2 regions of the Paenibacillus sp. FSL H8-0537 genome follow, and region 1 is predicted to be linked to the other one. Evidence: a T-box and tRNA genes for the amino acid it is inferred to sense, from the RefSeq annotation. Region 1 holds a T-box; the other holds one or more tRNA genes.
What was found. The T-box of region 1 lies ahead of argS (arginine--tRNA ligase). A T-box ahead of a tRNA ligase gene usually reads a tRNA of that ligase, here a tRNA-Arg.
Positions count from the first base shown of each region.

Region 1 (10,551 bases):
TTGCCCAGCCGAGGCGCAGCCCAGGACCCAGCGTCTTCGAGAACGTACTGACGTAGATGACCTGCTCCGGTGCAAACGAATAGATCGCGGGAAGCGTCTCGCCGCTAATATTCAGCTCGGCATAAGCATCATCCTCAAGGATGAGGAAATTGTAGGCTACCGCCAGCTCCGCAAGCCTTTGCCTGCGCTCAAGCGACAGGCTGACGCCCGTCGGATTATGATAGTTCGGCATGCAGTACAGCAGCTTCGGTATCGGCTCATTGCGCTCAGCCGCCTGCTTCAAAGCCGCCTCCAGCAGCTCGACCTGAAGCCCCTGCTCATCAACGGGGATTGACCTGATGACGGCACCCGCTGCACGGAAAGCTTGCAGGCCATTAAAGAAGGTTGGCGCTTCTACCCAAGCCTCATCTCCCGGGTTAAGCAAAATTCGCGCAGTCAGATCAATGCCTTGAATGGCGCCAAAGGTCGGAATAAAGTTTTCCGCCCCGGCATGAATGCCGAACTTGCGGGAACGTGCCAGCACCCAATCCCTGACGCGGGCTGGTCCCTTCGCTCCCGAATAATGGAGCGCATCCGCCCTGTCCCATTTCAGCGCTTTCTCCGCCGCTGCTTGCAGCTCCTCAACCGGCAGCAAATCCGTTGCTGGAAAACCATAGGACAAATGAACATGCTGCGGATCAGTCACCTTCGTTCCACCAATCGATCGTGCGGGCAAGTTGCGTGCAAAACGATACGCTGCTGCTTGATCTCCCATATGAAAAAGCCTCCTCAAATATCCGATTATTCCGATTATTTTATATGAATTTAACTTATCACTCCATATATGCAGCGGTCAACGGCACGGATAATAGAGATTTTCTATTTCATTATTGATATTTCAAGTATTCGAGAATGACTGGGTCTATCGCTGGCCAGAAAAAAAAAGCATTCAGGCGTGCTGCTTGCGCAGCAGTACCTGAATGCTTCTAGAAAGCTGCCTGACTTACAGGCTCGCCGTCAAGATGCTCTTGACTGCTTCCTTGTCTAGGCTCTTGAAGGAGCCGATTGGGCCGAATACGGTCGCTTCCGCCGCCATCCGGTCGATGTTCTCGCCGTTAATGCCCAGCTCGCCGAGTGTTGCAGGCGCACCAATGCGCGTAAAGTAGGCGCGTGTCGCTTCAATACCTGCAAGCGCCACTTCCTCATCGGATTTGCCGTTCGGGTCGATGCCCCATACCCGTACTGCGTATTGCACGAAGCGGTCGATACGCTCTTGATACACATGCTTCATCCAGTTCGGGAAGATGATCGCAAGTCCTGCGCCATGGGCGATATCATAAATCGCACTTACCTCATGCTCAATGCCATGCGACGCCCAGTCCGTCACAACGCCAATCGGCAGCGTGCCGTTAAGCGCAAAGGTGCCGGCAAGCAGCAAGTTCGCTCTGGCGTCATAGTCAGAGCCATTTTCGATTGCTTTTTCACCGTTTTCAATAACGGTTTGCAAAATCGATTCAGCGAAGCGCTCCTGCAGCGGCGTATCGGTCGTCAGGGAAAAATATTGCTCGAACACATGAGACATAATGTCGACGATGCCGTTTGCTGTCTGATCCTTCGGTACGGAATACGTCAGCTTCGGATCAAGAATCGAAAACTTCGGATAGACAAACTTGCTGCCAAGACCGCGTTTTTGCTGTGTTTCCCAGTTGGAAATAACCGCGTTGCCGTTCATTTCCGAGCCAGTAGCAGCAAGCGTCAGCACGGTGCCGATAGGCAAGGCCTCTTGGATGACCGCTTTGCGGATCGTGAAATCCCATACGTCGCCATCATAGAGCGCCCCAGCTGCAATCGCCTTGGAAGCATCCAGCACGCTGCCGCCGCCAACGGCGAGCACAAATTCGATTTTTTCACTACGGCAAATGTCGATGCCTTTATTAATCGTCGTCAGACGCGGATTCGGCTCTACGCCAGGCAGTTCATGAACGGTTGCGCCAATGCTATTTAATTGGGAAATCACTTCGTCATAAAGCCCCGAACGCTTGATGCTTCCGCCGCCGTATACGAGTAGAACTTGCGTCCCGTATGGCTTGACCAGCTCTCCAAGCTGCTGTACCTTCCCTGCTCCGAAAACGAGCTTGGTAGGGTTGTACAATTCAAAATCTTTCATAGTAAGTGAAACCTCCCGTTAATTAAAATAAGTGAACGGTTGTATTATAACACTTTCACTGAGTTTTCTAAAGTTATAGACGTTTCGTACTTAACTCGCCTGTATTCAGCGCGGGCTGCTCCGCTTTATGAACCATACAAACGCATAAGCAGAATGCCTGCAAAGGCAGCAGATATCCCGATCGTCTCCAATTTGGAGAAACGCTCCTTGACGACAAAGCGTGTATACAGCAGCACAATCAGTACATTAAGCGCCGTTACCGCCGACACCAGTCCCGCCTTCCCCACATCAAAAGCCGTCACAATAAACATCATGCCAACCGCATTGGTAATGCCGACCGCCATCCCGACGGAAAACGTGCGGCGGAAGCTCCAGCTCCTTTTGATCACCAAGCCTGCTGAATTGCCTGCTTTAGCTTCAGCAGCTGCGGTTGGATTAGCGTTTTGAGTCACATTCCCGTTACTAGTAACACCCGTGATACCAGCATTTGCAGGAGTAACCTCCATTGCAGCGGACCCAGCGGCTATTTCTTGCGCAGCTTGGCCTGCTTCCAGGGCATCAAAGCGCATCGAGCGCATATCGCGCAGCCACCAAAGCCCGAAGCAGATCGAGCCGCTGCTGAACATGCAGACAAGCGTCGGAAACAACGGCGCATCCATCAGCGTCGACCATTTTCCCGACAGATCGTTTCCGGCAAACAGCAGCATCGCCAGCAGCCCCCATTGCGCTCCTTGCAAATTGCCACGGGTAATATCATTGGAATAACGCACCAGCAATATACCCGCGATAATGATAATAAAGGAGCTTAGCTGCGCCATATTCAGCGTCTCGCCCCATACCGCGAAGGCGACAACGACAACAATCGCCGAAGGCAGTGCAGTCAAAATCGCAACAATAGAAGCTTTGCCCACGGCAAAGCCCTTGAACATGCTCGCATTTGCCCCGAAAGAGAGCAGCCCCATCTGCACCCCAATGAGCGATGAAACGGTGAAAGCCGACCCTGTTGCCAGCGTACAAACAAGTGTAATCAGCGCTCCCGAGAAAAATACTCCACACAGCAGCGCATTGCGATTAAGCGCCTGCTGGCTCGTCCAATGATACAAAATCCCCCGCAGCCCAAAGCTCGTCGCCGCCAGCAAGGATAATACAAGCCACATAAATGCCATACCTCCATCTCTGTCTGCCCACACATACTTTCCCTATCATGACAGCTGAAGGTTAGATTGTAAATGCACGAAAATAAGCGGTTTATCTCTATTCAACCTTAGGTCTTCCGACCTGCACATTGTGGACAATCCCCCCTGTTTACATGTGGATAAGTATTGGAGGCAGCGGAAAATACTTAACTTGAACACTGTTGATAATGTGTATAACTCTGTGGATAAGTTGAAAAACAGAGCCTGCACCTCCACTAGCTGGCAGATGAAAATGTGCATATTTTCACGCTTTTTCATCCATGTGACATAGACAAACATGGAATGAACATGGCCGTCACATGATGGGCTGGCTGCCGCATATAATAGCGTAAAGAGGTTAACGGCAGAGGAGATGCAAAAGGATGGCAAACAAAGCGCGCAAGGTCGCCATTGTAGGAGTCGGTCAGGTCGGTTCTAGCTGCGCGTATGCCTTAATTAACCAGTCGATTTGCGATGAGCTGCTGCTCATTGACCGCACGTTCGACCGGGCCTACGCACAGGCGCTCGATTTATCTCACAGCATGGATTTTGTCCATGGGCGGACGAAGGTTGCTGCTGGAACGCTGGAGCAGTGCGGAGATGTGGATGTGATTCTTTTATGTGCAGGGGCGTATCCAGTGGGCAGCGATGATCGGCTGGCTGTGCTGCATACGGTGCGCGAAATTTATGAAACGATGATTCCGCGCATTATGAACAGCGGGTTCAGCGGAATTTTTGTAGCGGCCGCCAATCCTGTGGATATTGTGACGTATGTCGTGTGGGAGCTGTCCGGCATGCCGCGCTGCCAAGTGATTGGCACCGGAACGTCCATCGATTCCTCGCGGCTCAAGACGCTGCTCTGCGAGCATTTTCCCGTTGATGCTCGCAGCGTGCAGGGCTATGTGCTTGGGGAGCATGGCGAGTCACAGTTTCCCGCTTGGTCGCATGTGACGGTTGGCGGCAAGCCGCTGCTGCATATTCTGGCTCAGCATCCCGAGCGCTTTGGAAATGTGAAGCTCGGAGCACTCGCTGAGCAGACCCGCAATGCCGGCTGGGAAATCTATACGCGCAAAGGCTCGACCAGCTTTGGCATCGGTAATGCGCTGGCGCATATTACCCGCTCCATTCTAAGCGACGAACATCGCATTATTGCCGTGTCCGCCATATTAAACGGCGAATATGGCCAGCGGCATGTATGTGCCGGCGTACCCGCCATTATCGCCCGCTGCGGGGTTAAGGAAATCGTCGAGCTCAAGCTGACGACGCGGGAGCAGCGGCTGATGGAGCGCTCATGCTCGATTATACGCCAGGCGATTGAGAGCCTGTCTCTCGTCACCGAGAAAGAATAGCCGACTAAAAACGGATTGATTTTTCTGAAAGGATTCGATATGATAGCTGTTAATTAACATCAAGGAACGGGAGAGTAACCTAAATAGGCGCCATTTCAAGCGAGCTGGAACAGTGAAAGCCGGCAATGGACGGTTAGGTGAAGCGCACCCGGGAGATGGCGGCCTGAAACGAGCAATCGCGCTAGGGACGTCCGGTTCAGCACCGTTACAACGGCGAGATGCCCTTCCTTTATTTTGTTCGGAGGCGGCAACAAGAGTGGTACCGCGGGGATAACAGGCCTCGTCTCTTATTTTTAGAGACGGGGCCTTTTTTGCGTGCTGCTCTGCTCTTGCCTGAACATATATTTTGGAGAGGAAGATGATGATGCTGTTAATGGACAAAATTGCGCTGGCTCTGGCTAATGCACTCGCTCTGCCCGAAGCAGAAATTCGGCCCTTGCTGGAATATCCGCCCAATGAGGAGCTTGGCGATGCTGCTTTCCCCTGCTTTACGTTAGCACGCACGATGAAACAAAGCCCTGCTAACATCGCTGCTTTGCTTGAGCCCCTGCTGATAGACGCGAGCTGGAGCGTTCAGGCTGCCGGCCCCTATTTGAATTTCAAATGGAATCGGGAGCTGACCGCAGCGCAGCTTATCGCAGATTGGGAAAGCGGAAGCCTTATGCAGGCAGCCATGGGGAATGGAGAGCGCGTCATTATCGACATGTCTTCACCCAATATTGCAAAGCCGTTCGGCATTGGGCATTTGCGCTCGACGATGATCGGCAATGCGCTGTATCACATTTTGCGCAAGGTTGGCTATGAGACGGTCAGCGTCAATCATCTGGGCGATTGGGGCACGCAGTTCGGCAAGATGATTACCGCCTATCTCAAATGGGGCGACGAGCAGCAGCTTGCAGCCGATCCCATTAAAGGATATTTGGAGCTGTATGTGCGTTTCCATGAGGAAGCTGAGCAGCACCCCGAGCTGGAGGATGAGGCGCGCGGCTGGTTCGTCAAGCTGGAAGCTGGCGATGCTGAAGCCATTCGCTGCTGGAGCCAGTTTATTGCTGACAGCCTGAAGGAGTTCAACAAGCTGTATGACCGGCTCGGCGTGAGCTTTGACCATTTTCTCGGCGAAAGCTTCTATAACGATAAAATGGATGCCGTCGTGCAGCAGCTTCAGGAGCAACAGCTGCTGGAGGAAAGTGAAGGCGCACAGGTCGTCCGGCTGGATGAGCATGAGCTGCCGCCTTGCCTCATTCGCAAATCCGATGGCACCTCCATCTATGCAACACGTGACCTAGCGACCGCGATATATCGCTATGAAGAGATGAAGGGCAGCGAGCTGCTGTATGTCGTCGGCTCGGAGCAATCGCTGCATTTTCGCCAGCTGTTTCTCGTGCTTGAGAAAATGGGCTTTGCGTGGGCAGCAGCCTGCAAGCATATTCCCTTCGGACTCATGAAGCTGGACGGGCAAAAAATGTCCACCCGCCGCGGCAAGGTCGTGTTTCTAGAAGAAGTGCTGGATGAAGCGGTGCAGCGAGCTTTGCAGAAAATAGAGGAAAAGAACCCTGCACTTGCGGGCAAGGCTGCGGTGGCCGAGGCGGTTGGCATTGGCGCCGTCGTATTCGGAGATCTCAAAAATACGAGAATGCTTGCGGTCGATTTTGTGCTGGAGGATGTACTGAATTTTGAAGGGGAGACGGGCCCATACGTGCAATATGCTTACGCCAGAACGCAGCGGATATTGGCAAAAGCAGCCGGCAGCGATGTGGCTGCTGCCCCTCAGCCTGCCGATTATGAGTATGTTACAGGCGATTATGCCTGGCTGCTGATGAAGATGCTTTTGCGCTACACTGCCGCCCTGGGTGACGCTGCCAAGCGGCATGAGCCGTCCATTCTCGCCAGGTATTTGATCCAGCTCGCGCAGGCGTTCAATCGTTTTTACCATCATGACAAGGTACTTGCCGGGGACGCTGGCGAGCGGATCGTTAAGCTTAAGCTGGTGCAGATTGCTGCCGATGTGCTTAAGGAAGGCTTAGAGCTGCTCGGCTTGAAAACGCCGAAGGAAATTTAGACGTAAAGCACAAAAAACAGGCATCCACCAGCCAGAGGCGGGGGTGCCTGTTTTTTAACTCTTTTTCAAACAAGTATTAGCTATTCGTCGGTTCCGGAATAAGATCCTTCTCGATGATCTGCTGATTGAAATGAGCGATGTTCTTCTCAAAGCAATTGCAGTAGTAGTCTTTCCGGCACAATGGACAAGGTACGTTCAGCATCCGCGTAACGCCTGTTAATCTCCATACTGGCTTCTGGCTGTAGAACAAACGCGCCTTGGAACCTTCACTAAGTGTCATGATGAACTGATATAACCCTGAGGCAAGATCCTTGTCGGCTAAAATAACGTTCTTAATCTGCAGTTTCGAATTCAAGATTTTCACCCTTACTGTTCGTATTCAAGATTGTGTAATAATACCCTTTATAGCGCCTTAAGTCAATATTTCTGCGGCCAGGACCATCGTTTGGGTATAAAAATCTTCATGCGAAAGTAAGGAAATCCCGCTTCGGCGTATCCATTTTTAAAACGAGACATGTTTGGTTTATGCTCTTACACTTTTTTTCTCAAAGCAAAGATAAATATCAGATAGGCTATGATTAGAGCAAGATTGAACAGGGGAAGGATCATTTTCCAAAACTCATTCGGAGCCGTTGCAAACATTAGGAGTCCCCCTGAAAAGAGAAAGAAGATATTTTCTACTCTTCTTCGAGGCTCCCATCCTGCTCTTACGATACTGACAATAACCCATAATGTAATCAGCACATAAAAGATTAAGGCTATTATATTAAGCACACGCCTACCACCTTGTTTTGGAAGACATTAACGGCAACGTCTAATCGCTCTATAATATTTATAAGCATAGATTCAACGTCATCTGGATTCGTTTCAACAATTCCCAGCTAACATTAATATTTATGCCATTGAATAAATAATATCATACCGGTTTGTTCATTATTATGGCTAAAAAAGATAAACTCTCAGGAGAAAGCTTTACAACTGTCTTTCCATAACAGACCAGCTAGGGCGCATATGCGAACCAGAGCTGGGTACCCGCCCCTTTTTGCGAGGACTGTGATTCCGCTATTCGGACTATTTAGCCGATTTCAGGGCGTAAGCGGACAGGAGAGCCGTTATCACTCACATTATCTCGTTAAAATGACCATTTGCAGTGCATTAACGGCTTCTGAGTCCGCTGCCTGCGCCACAATCCCTGATCCTGTTGAAATAGCTGCGGCTGTGTCCGCGAAGATTATCGGGAATACATTTGCCGTTCATTCAAATCTTCCTTATTTTTTTCATAAATATAACAAGAAGCTTTTAGCAATTATTTTCGAAAGCATGGGATTTATTTTCGTTATGCCAGTCCAGACTACTGCACTACACATTACTTTCGGCATCATCGACCTACTTACCTTCAGATGTCAGGCTGTAGGCCAGCTTCTTGCCATTTTTAAAACGAGACATGTTTGGTTTATGCTCTTACACTTTTTTTCTCAAAGCAAAGATAAATATAAGATAGACTATGATTAGAGCAAGATTGAACAGGGGCAAAACCGTTTTCCAAAGCTCGTTAGGAGCCATTGCAAACATTAGAATTCCCCCTGTAAATAACAAATAGATGTTTTGCACTCTTCTTCTAGGTGTTCTTCCGGCCCTCACAATACTGAAAATAACCCATAATGTGATAAGCGGATAAGCAATTATAGCGATTAAATTAAGCATGATTTCACCGCCTAGTATTAAAAGAAATAATACATCTCATTTTCTATAGATTACGTTTACACAAAAGTATATCATAGCTTTCCTATATAACTATACGCTTTACCTAAATATGACTTTGCGCTACTCCATTGATTAACTACATTTCCTGCAAACAACGCTGCTGCTCCTCCACCAATAATGATAGCTCCAATTGCACTCCATGATAATGTCGCTATTGTCCTAAGTATAGATTCAACATCACCTGAATTCATTTAAACAATTGCCAGCTAACATCAATATTTATACCATCGACTAAATTATATCATACAAGATTTTTTTATTATTATGGATAAAAAAAGAGGACTGAGATTCCGCTATTGGGACTATTTAGCCGATTTCGGGACGTAAGCGGACAGGAGAGCCGTTATTACTCACATTATCTCGTTAAAATGACCATTTGCAGTGCATTAGCGGCTTCTGAGTCCGCTGCCTGCGCCACAATCCCTGATCCTGTTGAAATAGCTGCGGCTGTGTCCGCCAAGATTATCGGGAATACGTTAGACGCTAAATTCAAACTAAATCCGGCTCATTTTCCTTCGTATAAAAGTACTAACATAATTCATATTAAACAGGAGGTTATTCATGAAGTTATCAACAAAATCTTTAATGGATTTAAGGATAGAGGAGACTAGACCAGCGCTAGTTAATTCAAACCTTCCATGTCTTTTTCAAAGCTTATGAATTTTGTATCTATTCTCTACTCCATTGCTTCTTTTTCATTAATCGGATTCATTGTGTGGATTTTACAAAAAAGTAATTTAAATGAACCATGAAGAGGATGTCCTTAAGTAGCTGCTAGCTATTACGGACATCCTTATTTTTTCATAAATATAATGAAGCAGCTTTCAAATGAGGCAGCTTTTAGCAGTTATTTTCGAAAGCACGGGATCGACTTTCATTATGCCAGTCCAGACTACTGCACATTATTTTCAGCATCATCGACCTATTTCAATGTAATCACAAACGTAATAAAATCGTTCTGCTCCTGTGAATAAGTCGCGGCGACGATTTTTTTGCCGGAGGGGCTCCAGCCGAGATCGTCGGATAAATACTGGACATCGAGCTTAATCGGCACCGTATCGCCACTAATGGCATCCGCCACAAACACGCCGTTGTCACCGCCAGCACCTTCCGATGTCAGGCTGTAGGCCAGCTTCTTGCCATCTGGCGACCAGCTTGTGCCAAATACCTGTGTCGCGCTGCCCAGCTCAATCGGTTCATTGCCCTTTGCATCGGTAATCATCAGCGTCCGCGTCGTGTTCGTGGTGCGCTTCACCAAAGCGAGCTGCTTGCGCTCTGGCGATGGAATGACCCAGACGACGTCCGTCGCCAGCTTCTCCCCCTGCTTGCTGCCATCAGGAAGAAAATACAGCACTTCATTCACGACATAATAAATGCCGCCTTCGCCTGGCATCGCCGTAAAAATCCTCTGCTCGCTATCGTATATCGTCTCCGATGTGCCATCGACGCCCGCCTTGATCACTTTGCCCTCGATCGTCATGAACAGCACATGCGTATCATCCATCCACATGCCTGTTGTCGTATCGATCACATCTTTGCCTAGCTCCACTGACTTTCTCGTCTCCATATTCATAATATAGCCGTGGGCACTTTCTTCGTTATTCAGCTTATAATATAAATATTTTCCATCCGGTGACGGCTTTGCAAAACCCTGATGGGCGGGCTGTTCATACAAGGCTTCCTCCTGCTTCGTCACCAGATTATGCACATACAAATTATTAGGAAACATCATCTCCCCTTCCACCGCTATTTTCTGCTCATTCTCATTGCGCTTGACGGTGACAAGCTGATCCTCGGTAATAAAGCTAGTCCCCCGCGTCCTATCCATTTGGGCAATTTGACTGACAGCTACCTTCGTATCGGTCGATTGATCCGGCTCGACGACGGTAATCGTTTTATCCGGCTTTTGTATCGTTTCGCGTGCTGGCGCATTACCGTCTCCACAGCCCGCGAGCAGCAGCGCCACACAGCAAGCAGCCGCACCTGTATTTATCCATTTAAAAAGGGTTTGTTTCATCTCGTATTTCCCCTCTCCCTTATTGCTATGCGCTAATTGTA
Region 1 is NZ_CP150290.1:5,940,231-5,950,781, forward strand. It holds gene MHB80_RS25180 (PLP-dependent aminotransferase family protein) at 1-754, opposite strand, end outside; gene MHB80_RS25185 (iron-containing alcohol dehydrogenase) at 983-2,146, opposite strand; gene MHB80_RS25190 (EamA family transporter) at 2,272-3,303, opposite strand; gene MHB80_RS25195 (L-lactate dehydrogenase) at 3,705-4,670, shown strand; T-box leader at 4,724-4,961, shown strand; gene argS (arginine--tRNA ligase) at 5,029-6,729, shown strand; gene MHB80_RS25205 (hypothetical protein) at 6,806-7,084, opposite strand; gene MHB80_RS25210 (hypothetical protein) at 8,191-8,433, opposite strand; gene MHB80_RS25215 (hypothetical protein) at 9,416-10,510, opposite strand.

Region 2 (10,551 bases), 330 kb from region 1:
CGATGGAATAGCAAAACCAATGCCTTGCGCCTCCGCGCTTACCGCCGTATTAATGCCAATGACTTGACCGCTCGTATTCAGCAGCGGACCTCCCGAGTTGCCTGGGTTAATGGAGGCATCGGTCTGCAGCAAATGCTTATAATCCTTCGTGCCGCCATTTTCGTCTTGTACAGAAATTGGACGTTCTTTCGCGCTTAGCACACCAACCGTCATCGTGTGGTCGAAGCCATAAGGATTGCCGATGGCGATAACCCAGTCACCGATGGCTGTGCTATCCGAGTCGCCCAGCGACAGCATCGGGAATGCCGTCGTTCCGGTAATTTTCAGAACAGCCAGATCCAGATCGGCGCTGGAGCCAACAACCTTGGCCACAAACGGCTCATCATAACCTTCTACGGTTACCTTCACTTGGGAAGCCCCGCTAATGACATGCTCATTCGTTAAAATGTAACCATCGGACTGGAATATAAATCCCGTTCCGGAGCCGGTAAGCTGCAAATTGGAATCGTTAGTGCTGTTTTGGTCATTGGAGCCTGCATTTGGCTGCTGCTGCTGGCCGCTTTGCGGTACCTGCTGGCCGAAAAACTGCCAGTATTCCGAGCCGCGTCCGCTCGAGCGCGTCGCTTGGCCGTAGTTTTCGATTTTGACGACCGCTGGGGATGCCGCTGCATAAATGCTGGAAATTTGGCTGTCCACCGAGTTGGCGGCGGTTGTCAAGCCTGCGCTGTTCTCGCTGCCATTGCTGACGACACTGCCATTTGTCGCATTCACTGTAGCTACGCCGCCTGTAAACAAATTGCTGCGATCCGCCGTATACATAAAGCCGCCGATGACGACAGCCCCTGCCAGAAACGCGGCGAAAATGGACTTCAATGGCGAACGCTTCGCCAGCTTGGAGGAAGCCTCGTCCCCGCCCCTGCCTGCGCCGCTTTGCCCTTTATCCGTCATCGTCTGCAGCTCACCCAGCTGCTTCTCATACGAATGGCGCAAACTCGAAGGGGAGCGCTCTGCCTCGTAGATGTAGGAAGCTACTAGCGGAGCCGTCTGTTTTGCAGCCTCTTGGCCTGCAGCTGTTTCCTGCTGCGATACCGATGATACGAGTGGATCAGCTTGCTGGTGCGTTGCCTTGCTGCTATCCGCCTCCGTCTCCTTCGACGCCGAAGCCTCTTGCTGCGGTTCAGCAGCATTCTCATAACCATAAACCGTTTTGAAAACCTGCTCGCCCCCGGGCTTGCCACCTGCACTCGCTTGTCCGTCTTTGCTATCGCTCGATCCGGCTGTGTTCATGTCCTCCTGCTCGTTTCCTTGTCCTCCACCATTCACTTGATCCGCCATACGATCATCTCCCTGTCCATTCAAGCTGTTATTTGTTCCTCTATATTGGTTGTCCTCGCTCATCTTGATTGCCTCCTTCAAGTTTTACCGAGTAAAATTCATCACTTAAGCTAAGTATCGGGAAAATAACGATTCGTTCTTGTGCGTTCGATTGTATTCGGTCATTTCGCTTGCCTTCTATGTATACATCATGCAGGACGCACCTTAAATCAAACTTAAGTGAAATTTAAAGCAACATAAAACCTTTGAACCCCGACCATATATCGTGCTAAAAAGCTGTACAAGCGCATAATAAGGGCCACTGCTGCCGCTTGCCCCACCTTTTACAACGCAAAAAAAAGCCAAGCGAGGCAATAGCTGCCCTGCTTGGCTTTTCTATTCACGCCAGAATCTCGTGGCGTTTACTTATTTATTTTTCAAGCTCCGTATTCGTATTAGCCCGTGTTTCTCAGACCGGCTGCTATTCCGTTGATCGTGAGCAATACTTCACGAAGCAGCTCTGGATCATCCTCGTCCTTCGCCCGCAGTCCGCGGAGCTCCGTCAGAAGCTGAACCTGCATGTAGCTGAGCGGATCAACGTATGGATTACGGAGGCGAATCGATTCTTGAATAACCGGTACGTTATCCAAAATTTCCGTTTGGCCCGTAATGCTCAAAATCATTTGCGACGTCAGCGCATATTCCGACTCAATTTGCTGGAAAATACGATCGCGGATAGCCTCGTCGGAAATCATGCCCGCATATTCCTTCGCAATAATAAGATCGGCTTTCGCCAGTGCCATCTGCAGGTTGTCGATCAAAGAGCGGAAGAATGGGAAATGCTCATACATCGTTTTTAGCGTCTGCAGACGCTCTTCGCTTCCATCCACATATTGCTGGAGCGCTGTGCCGGCTGCATACCAGGCTGGCAGCAGATAACGGCTTTGCGTCCATGCGAATACCCATGGAATCGCACGCAAATCTTCAAAGCGGTCGCTGTTTTTCCGTTTGGACGGACGTGAGCCAATGTTCAGCTCGCCAACCTCTGGCAGCGGTGTCGATTCCTTGAAGTACGTGAGGAAATCCGGATCGCGGAAAATCAAATCCTGATATTTCTCCAGCGCCGTCTCGGAAATTGAGCGGGCGATTTCTTCCCACTCCGGCTCGGCCGTCTGGCCTTGCTCCGGATATTTCGCCAAGCGCGCAGCTGTAATCAGCGCCCAAGTCGCCTGCTCCAAGCTGCGATATGCGATGCCCTGCATCGAATAACGCGAGGAAAGCACTTCTCCTTGCTCGGTAATTTTGATGCCGCCGCCAACCGTATGCGGTGGCTGTGCCAAAATGCTGCGGTTCAGCGGCATGCCGCCGCGACCAAGTGCTCCGCCGCGTCCGTGGAAGAACTTCAGCTTAACGTCGTATTCGTTCGCCGCTGCTGTAATTTCCTTAAGAGCTACGCGCAGCTCCCAGTTTGCTGTAACCGCTCCGCCATCTTTATTGCTGTCGGAGTAACCCAGCATAATTTCATGCAGATCGCCGCGAGCCGCAACGGCTTGACGATAAATCGGCAGCTCGAACAACTGCTTCATAATAGCCGGAGCCGCATGAAGGTCGTCGATTGTCTCGAACAGTGGCACCGATTGAACAGAGCAGTGAACCGTGCCGTCGCGATCTTGACGGAACAAGCCAACTTCCTTCGAGAAGACCATGACTTCCAGCATGTCGCTGGCGCCCTGCGTCATACTGATCAGGTAGCTGGAAATGCAGTTCGGGCCAAACTCTTGCTTCGCACGGTAAGCCGTATGGTACACATCGAGGCATTCACGCGTTGCATCCGTATAATCCAAGTGGCTCGACGTCAATGGACGCGGGTCATTCAGCAGGCGATGCAGCAGCTCAACCTTTTCATCCTCATTCAATCCTGCATAATCAGGCGTAATGTTCATTTTCGCCAAAATTTCAGTCATCGCATTTTCATGCTCTTTGCTGTGCTGGCGAATATCCAGCGTCATCAAGTGGAAGCCGAACAGCTCTACCTGACGAACCAGCTTGCCGATATGCGTGTCTGCCACATAATCCGCGAAGTGATTGCGCAGGCTGCGGTCAATAATTTTTAAATCCTCCAGCAGCTCTTCCGGGCTGTTATAGCGCATAGCCGAGCCTTTGAGCGCCTCATTGCGCGTATTGGCGAGCTTCTCCAGCATAAAGCCAAGCTTGATGCGGTAAGGCTCCTTCGTGTTGCGCCACAGTTCTACGCATTTCAGCTCAACCTGCTCGCGGTCGCGGCGAATCGATTCAATCAATTCATCCGACACTTCCACAATATTCGTGCTAAAGCTGAGTTGGCCCATCAGCTCATTCAGCGTTTCTTCATACTTGCGAATTGCCAGCAGGCGGTGCATCGTCAGCGCTTCCCACGTCACCTTCGCGGTTACGGAAGGGTTGCCGTCACGGTCGCCGCCGATCCACGAGCCAAAACGGAGAAAGTCTGGCGCATGCCATTTTTCACCTGGATAATATTTCTCAAGACAGCGCTCCAGCTCTTCGTAGACAGCAGGCAGCACCTCGAACAACGTTTCATCAAAATAATACAAGCCGTTGCGAACTTCGTCGATAACCGTAGGCTTACGGTCGCGAAGCTCATCGCTTTGCCACAAAATAAGCACTTCATTCAGCAGCTTCTCGCGAAGCTTCTCCCGCTCACGATAAGTCAGCGTCGGATTATCAAGCTCCATGACATCTTCGGCAATCCGCTTGTGGATATCCAGTACCGCTCTGCGTGTAGCTTCCGTTGGATGTGCAGTCATAACAAGCTCCAGCGAAATGCCGCTCAGCATTTGCTGTACATCTTCCACTGCGATTTGACGTTCCTTCAGATCCGCTACAGCACTCTCAATGGAGCCGCGTTGAACGCCTTCCCCAGTGGAACGCTCATAATCGCGCTTGCGGCGAATACGGTGATTTTGTTCAGCAATGTTAACCAGTTGAAAATAAATCGCAAAGGCACGAATAACCTGGTGCCTAATTTCCGGGCTCAATGACGACACGGTCGTCTTGAATTGCGCGAATAGCTCCGGAATATATTCCGCTCGTAACGATTTGCTTGTTTCACGGATTTGCTCCACAATTTCAAGCAATTCCTTGCCGCCCTGGTGGACGAGCACTTCGCCGAGTATGTTGCCTAGAAACCGAACATCCCTACGCAGCAAATTGTTCGCTTGCTGGCGGCTTGCCGATAAATTCGTTGCAGCTTGTTCCGACATACTGAAATCCTCCTGTAGCGTGCCCTATAACGGACTCATTTTAACTATCTTACACTATACTACAAAATCCTTCACGGTTGAAGCCCCGCCATTTACCAAGATGTATGGTAGGCTGTCTATTATGCTCACAACTAAAAAGGGCGCATTAATCATAAAATGAGGAGATGATCTCCTGGATTTCCGCTAACGTCATACATTACCCCTGTATGATACAATTCTATCTCATTCATTTTTTATGGATAAATAGAATCTTTTTCACGCTGTATAAAAGATATAAAAAAAGAATAGTTGCCATTCACATGTATCTTTAGTTATGGTATAAAAAGGAAACTATCTCAATTTATCAAGAAATGAAGGAGATTTTCATAGTTCAGCTCTACTTGCCATTGCTGCTAATTATCGCAGCTATTTCTTTTATAACGGTTAAAGCTACGGCTAAAAAAGGCAGCTACCTGCGCCTGACCCATCATCAAATCGCCATTATCGCCTTCAGTTTGCTTCTTATGCTCATACAGTTGTATATCCCTTATCGGAATGCTGCATTTATGAGCGGTGCATTGCTGTCCTCGCTGCTGTCCACCGCCTTGGCCCTGCTCGCGGTATTCCTCATCTATTTTAGAAAAAATAAATGGGCCTACCTTTCTCTTGCTGTCGCTTGCGTATCGGGAATCATTTCTACCCATATAAAAATAAACTAGCGATCAGCACGCGTCAGCTTTTTGCCAGCTACAGGTATCTTATCTTCCAGCAAATAAACAATCCTTTATAGCCTCTTCAATCAGACAAACGCTACTAAAAAAGCTTCCATGGCTGAAACTCGCCATAGAAGCTTTCTGTTCATCGCTTCTCCATTGTCACTAATGATCGATGTATTGGGACTTAATCTGTATAGTATGGAGTTGTTATTCCAGATCTTATTCAATTAGAGTCTTTATTTTGTTATTTTTTCACTACTGAAACTAGCAAAAACATCGGACGGCGCATTTCCTCCTGCCAAGCCGAATGGCTAGCCAGCAGCTCCTTTGTCGGCTGCAGCTCCGAAAGCTGCTTAAGCTCGAATCCGGATTCAATCAACGCGTTCATGTAGGTCGAAACTGTACGATGGTATTTAACGACATCATGCTCCAGAAATCTGGACTGACGCTGGCCCTCCCTATGATAATCATCCAGCGGCCAATGCAGCTTTTCCCCTTCCGCCCCATAATGCCAATCCTGCCCGGCAAGCGCGGTGAACACTGGATGCTCAACCGAAAAGACAAATGCGCCGCCTGGCGTCAGGGAATGGTGGATCTTATTGAAGAGGCCGCCCAATTGCTCCACATAGTGAAGCGCAAGCGAACTAATGACGACATCAAACTCCTCCGCTGGAAAGTCGATGTCCTCAATCGCAAGCTGGCGATATTCAATCTGTCCATCGTCTGTCATTTCCCTTGCCCGTTCCAGCATATTGCCCGAAAGGTCAATCCCTACAACCGAGCGGGCATGCTGTTCCCGTGCATAGCGGCAATGCCAGCCGAATCCGCAGCCGAGATCGAGCACGTTTGCACCCTCCAGCTTCGGCAGCATTTGCCGAAAAAACGACCATTCTCCGGCCGCGTCGAGTCCCCCAATCGAACGAGCCATCTGGCTATAATTTGTAAAAAAAGAGGACTCATCGTATTTGTTTTGCTTCATCCACCTTCAACCTCCTTAGCGCTTGGCTATTTTGTCCTTAAAAATTATCAACCTTTAAAAACAGGAACAAAAAAAACCTTGCAGACCGCAAGGCTTTCTTCGTACTTTGTAACGTTTAAGCGGGTGATGGGAATCGAACCCACGCTATTAGCTTGGAAGGCTAAAGTTCTACCATTGAACTACACCCGCAAATATGGTCGGGACGACACGATTTGAACATGCGACCCCCTGGTCCCAAACCAGGTGCTCTACCAAGCTGAGCTACGTCCCGACAGATAATTCATTTTTAAAGAAATGGCGCGCCCTAAGAGATTCGAACTCCTGGCCTTTTGATTCGTAGTCAAACGCTCTATCCAGCTGAGCTAAGGGCGCGCAATATGGAGCGGACGACGAGATTCGAACTCGCGACCCTCGCCTTGGCAAGGCGATGCTCTACCACTGAGCCACGTCCGCATTATATTTTCGCCTGTATTTCTTAAGTGTTTCATCGTGGCGACAAGTAATAATATATCATGTTGAGAAGGGAATTGCAACTGTTATTTTAACTTTTTCTAAAAAAACTTTTTTGAGTTTTTGGCCTTCCCTTTGCTTTAGGCCGCCATATAAAAATCAAACCGCGCTCCTGCAAGCACGGTTTGATGACTGACTATACAACTCCAGCTAGTGCCGGCTTCTTATCAAGCATAACTTTGGATGCAGCTGACTCACCTGCGAGCGCATACGGCATGCACAGCGGAACACCGGTACGCGGATCAGGCATAATATCAGCTTCAATGTTAAACACCTCGCGCAAAATCTCCGGTGTCATAACCTCTTGCGGCGAGCCTTCACCGACGACACTGCCTTTTTTGATAGCAATCATATGATGCGCATAACGCGAAGCATGGTTCAGGTCATGGACAACCATAACAACCGTACGATTATTAACCTCGTTAAGCTTCTCAAGCAGATGCAATACTTCGAGCTGATGCGCCATATCAAGGAAAGTGGTTGGCTCATCCAAAAATAAAATATCCGTTTCCTGTGCCAATGACATCGCAATCCAAGCACGCTGGCGTTGACCGCCTGACAGCTGATCAACTGGACGGTCAGCAAAATCTACCATTCCCGTCGCTTCAATGGCCCATTGGATAATTTTACGGTCATCCTTGCTCACAGAGCCGAAGCCCTTCTGATAAGGAAAACGTCCATACGATACAAGCTCGGATACGGTCAGTCCGTCTGGAGCAGTCGGATTTTGCGGCAAAATAGCCAGCTGCTTCGCCACTTCTTTCGTCGCTTGCTTATGAATCGACTTCCCATCCAGCAATACGCTGCCTGCAGATGGATTCATCAGACGAGCCATTGTTTTCAAAATCGTCGATTTACCCGAACCGTTGGACCCCACCAACGCAGTAATTTTTCCTTGTGGGATAGCAATATTCAGATCTTGAACGATTAACCGTTCATCATAACCAATGTCGAGATTCGATGTTGTGAGGCGAATCATATGACATGCACGCTCCTTCCGATGCCCGCTTATACGGATTGTTTGCTGAATATTTTAAAATCATACGACTTATCATTCATTAAACATGATAACTATTATCAGTATCATTCAATATTTAATGATAATCGTTCTCACGTATAATGTCAATGAAAATAAAGCAATTGTTTAGGCCAAATCATTTTGCATCGCCCATGCACGGCCGAAAGGCTTCTTATTTTTGCAAGAAGCCTTTGCTGCGGAGAAAATCGCCCATATGCAGACGGGGATGATTGATTTTGGCCGCCATTGATTCGGACCAGCTCGTATTCAGCTTGCCTTCTGAGCGCTCCAGCATATACTGCCTAATCGTCTCGTCATACTGCCGGATGCCGCTTTCCACCGCATCCTGATCATAGCTATTTTCATGCAAAATCGCCTGCTGTGGCAGTCTTGGACGCGTCAGCGGCGCTTGATCCGGCTCTCCCATGCACATCCCGAATACGGGGTACACATGCGCTGGCAGTCCTAAAAGCGCTGAAACCTCCTGGGGATTGTTGCGGATGCCGCCAATATAAACAATTCCATAGCCAAGCGATTCCGCTGCGATCGCTGCATTTTGAGCAGCCAGCGCGGTATCAACCGTTGCTACGATAAAATTTTCAACCGTGCTCGTAAGCTCGCCCTCATAATGCTGCTTGGCTGCCTGCTCATAACGGTACAGATCGGCGCACCAGACGAGAAATACGGGACATTCCTCAATATAGGCCTGATTGCCGGAAAGCTCAGCCAGCTTTTTTCGCTTATCTGGGTCACTCACGTTGATTACCGTGAAGCACTGCATACTGCTTGAGGTTGAAGCCTGCTGCCCCGCCTCAATTATTTTTGCCAGGGTCGGCTGTGGAATGGGGTTCGATTTAAATTTCCGAATGGAGCGGTGATTAAGCAGCACGTCTATCGTTTCAGGCCACATTGCGATCAGCTCTTTTCTTATATAGTTTCACTTATTAACTTACATCTTCCTTATGCAAAAAAGCGACCGCCTCATCAAGCTGCCCATCAATCGCAAGCGGCGAATACACCCACCATTTGTTGAAAGGAACAATATGCATCCTGCCACCGCGTACTGCCGCGAGATTCCGCCATCGTTCGGACATTTTCAACTGGTTAAACGTTTCTGGAGCCCCTTGATCCTTCGGATTAATCATGATTATGAGCCGATCAGCGTCGTATTTTGACAGATCATCATACGGCTTAGGCTCGGAAAAAATAAACGGCGCTCCCGCCTCCATATGCTGCTTCACAAGTGGATGGGGATTGAGGCCAAGTGTCCGAAAAAAAACATGTCCCATATTGCGGCTCCCCACTACTCTGAACGTATCACGCTCCATGACCAGCACAGCGCATGTCTCCATGCCGCCTATCTGACGCTCGATGCGTACCCTTGCTTGTTCCGCTTTAGCCAAATGCCGCTCCATCCATTCTCGTTCCTGTCTCCGCTTGCCTACAACTGCTGAAATTTGTCGCAGCTGCCCATAAACGTCCTGGGTATGCCAATCAATAGGAACCACCTCGGCCAACTGGCTAAGCTGCTCCTGCTCCTCAGAGCGCATATGCTCATAACCTAATATCAAGTCAGGCTTCATCGCGCGAACAGCCTCCATGTCACAGGGTTCCCATTTGAAAGGTGTCATGGCTCTTACATGATCACGCACATAATAATTTTCGAACAGATGGTAATCAGGTGCACCTACAGGCACATGACCAAGTGCCAGCAAATGCGACGTATAAAGAAGGCCAATAACCCTTGGTTCTCTCGTTTGCACATATACCCGAGGAGATACCCCCACATGCTGCTTAAACTTTCTGCTAAAATAAAATTCATCCTTAAAGCCAACATGACTGGCTACTGTGACCATATCATTCGAAGGCACCAGCAGCAGCTTCTTGGCCCGCTCCATACGCAGCTTGCCCAAATAATCCATCGGGCTTGCTCCCGTCAACTGCTTGAACATATGCGTATACTGACGTATGCCGACACCCGCTAAATCCGCGAGCTCCTGCAGGGTCATTTTACCTTTATAGTTTTCCTTCATATATAAAATCGTTTGCTCTACGACATGCTCCCCATCCTTAGAGTGGTTAGAGGCTGAAGCAGCCGCGGCAACTAAATAAATGCCCTCCTGCAGCAAAATATTGCGCTTAAATCGTACCATCCCGCTTACAGCCGTTCGTAAATCAAACAGAGAATCCAAAACGTCCATTAATGGTGCAAATGGCTTAATGAAGTGGGGGCGACCAGCGGCGAAGGAAAGCAGCTCTCTCCCATCCTCTTCATCGCCGGCAGAAGCTGCTTCAAATTCAAGCGAATAATACTGAAGCCGTCCATCCACTGCTCTAACGACCTCTATTGTTGTCTCGGGCTCGAACAGAACACATGTGCCTGGCTGAAGCTGTATAGGCTGCCCATGAAGCATCACCGTTGCCGTTCCTTGCATTATGGTCCATAACGTATGTAACTTAGCGTTCTGAGACAACGCTGGCATTCCTCCAGTAAATGAACCTTTGCTAATCTGAACCCAGCGGAGCTGCAAATCATCTATGTGTTCACCCTTATCCGCCATTTGCCCTTGTTCCCCTCCCATTATGATAACCATTCTCAGATATACTATCATTTTATTGTAGCGGAAAAATGCCCAAGCGTAAACGGCTGAAGCCGTCCTTTGGCGGCAAAGCTTCCGTTTCGCGTAGAAATATAGAGAAAGGATGGAAACACCATATCCTTTCCTATATATAAAAAAGCTTTCCTGTCGAATCAGGAAAGCTTCCTTGCCAGCA
Region 2 is NZ_CP150290.1:6,271,841-6,282,391, forward strand. It holds gene MHB80_RS26460 (trypsin-like peptidase domain-containing protein) at 1-1,398, opposite strand, end outside; gene ppc (phosphoenolpyruvate carboxylase) at 1,770-4,574, opposite strand; gene MHB80_RS26470 (hypothetical protein) at 4,955-5,272, shown strand; gene MHB80_RS26475 (class I SAM-dependent methyltransferase) at 5,514-6,248, opposite strand; tRNA gene MHB80_RS26480 (tRNA-Gly) at 6,367-6,437, opposite strand; tRNA gene MHB80_RS26485 (tRNA-Pro) at 6,443-6,519, opposite strand; tRNA gene MHB80_RS26490 (tRNA-Arg) at 6,544-6,620, opposite strand; tRNA gene MHB80_RS26495 (tRNA-Gly) at 6,627-6,701, opposite strand; gene MHB80_RS26500 (ABC transporter ATP-binding protein) at 6,895-7,737, opposite strand; gene nfsA (oxygen-insensitive NADPH nitroreductase) at 7,949-8,686, opposite strand; gene MHB80_RS26510 (helix-turn-helix domain-containing protein) at 8,721-10,358, opposite strand.
Region 2: it has a tRNA-Arg gene. The T-box ahead of argS (arginine--tRNA ligase) is inferred to sense a tRNA for this amino acid. The anticodon was not compared.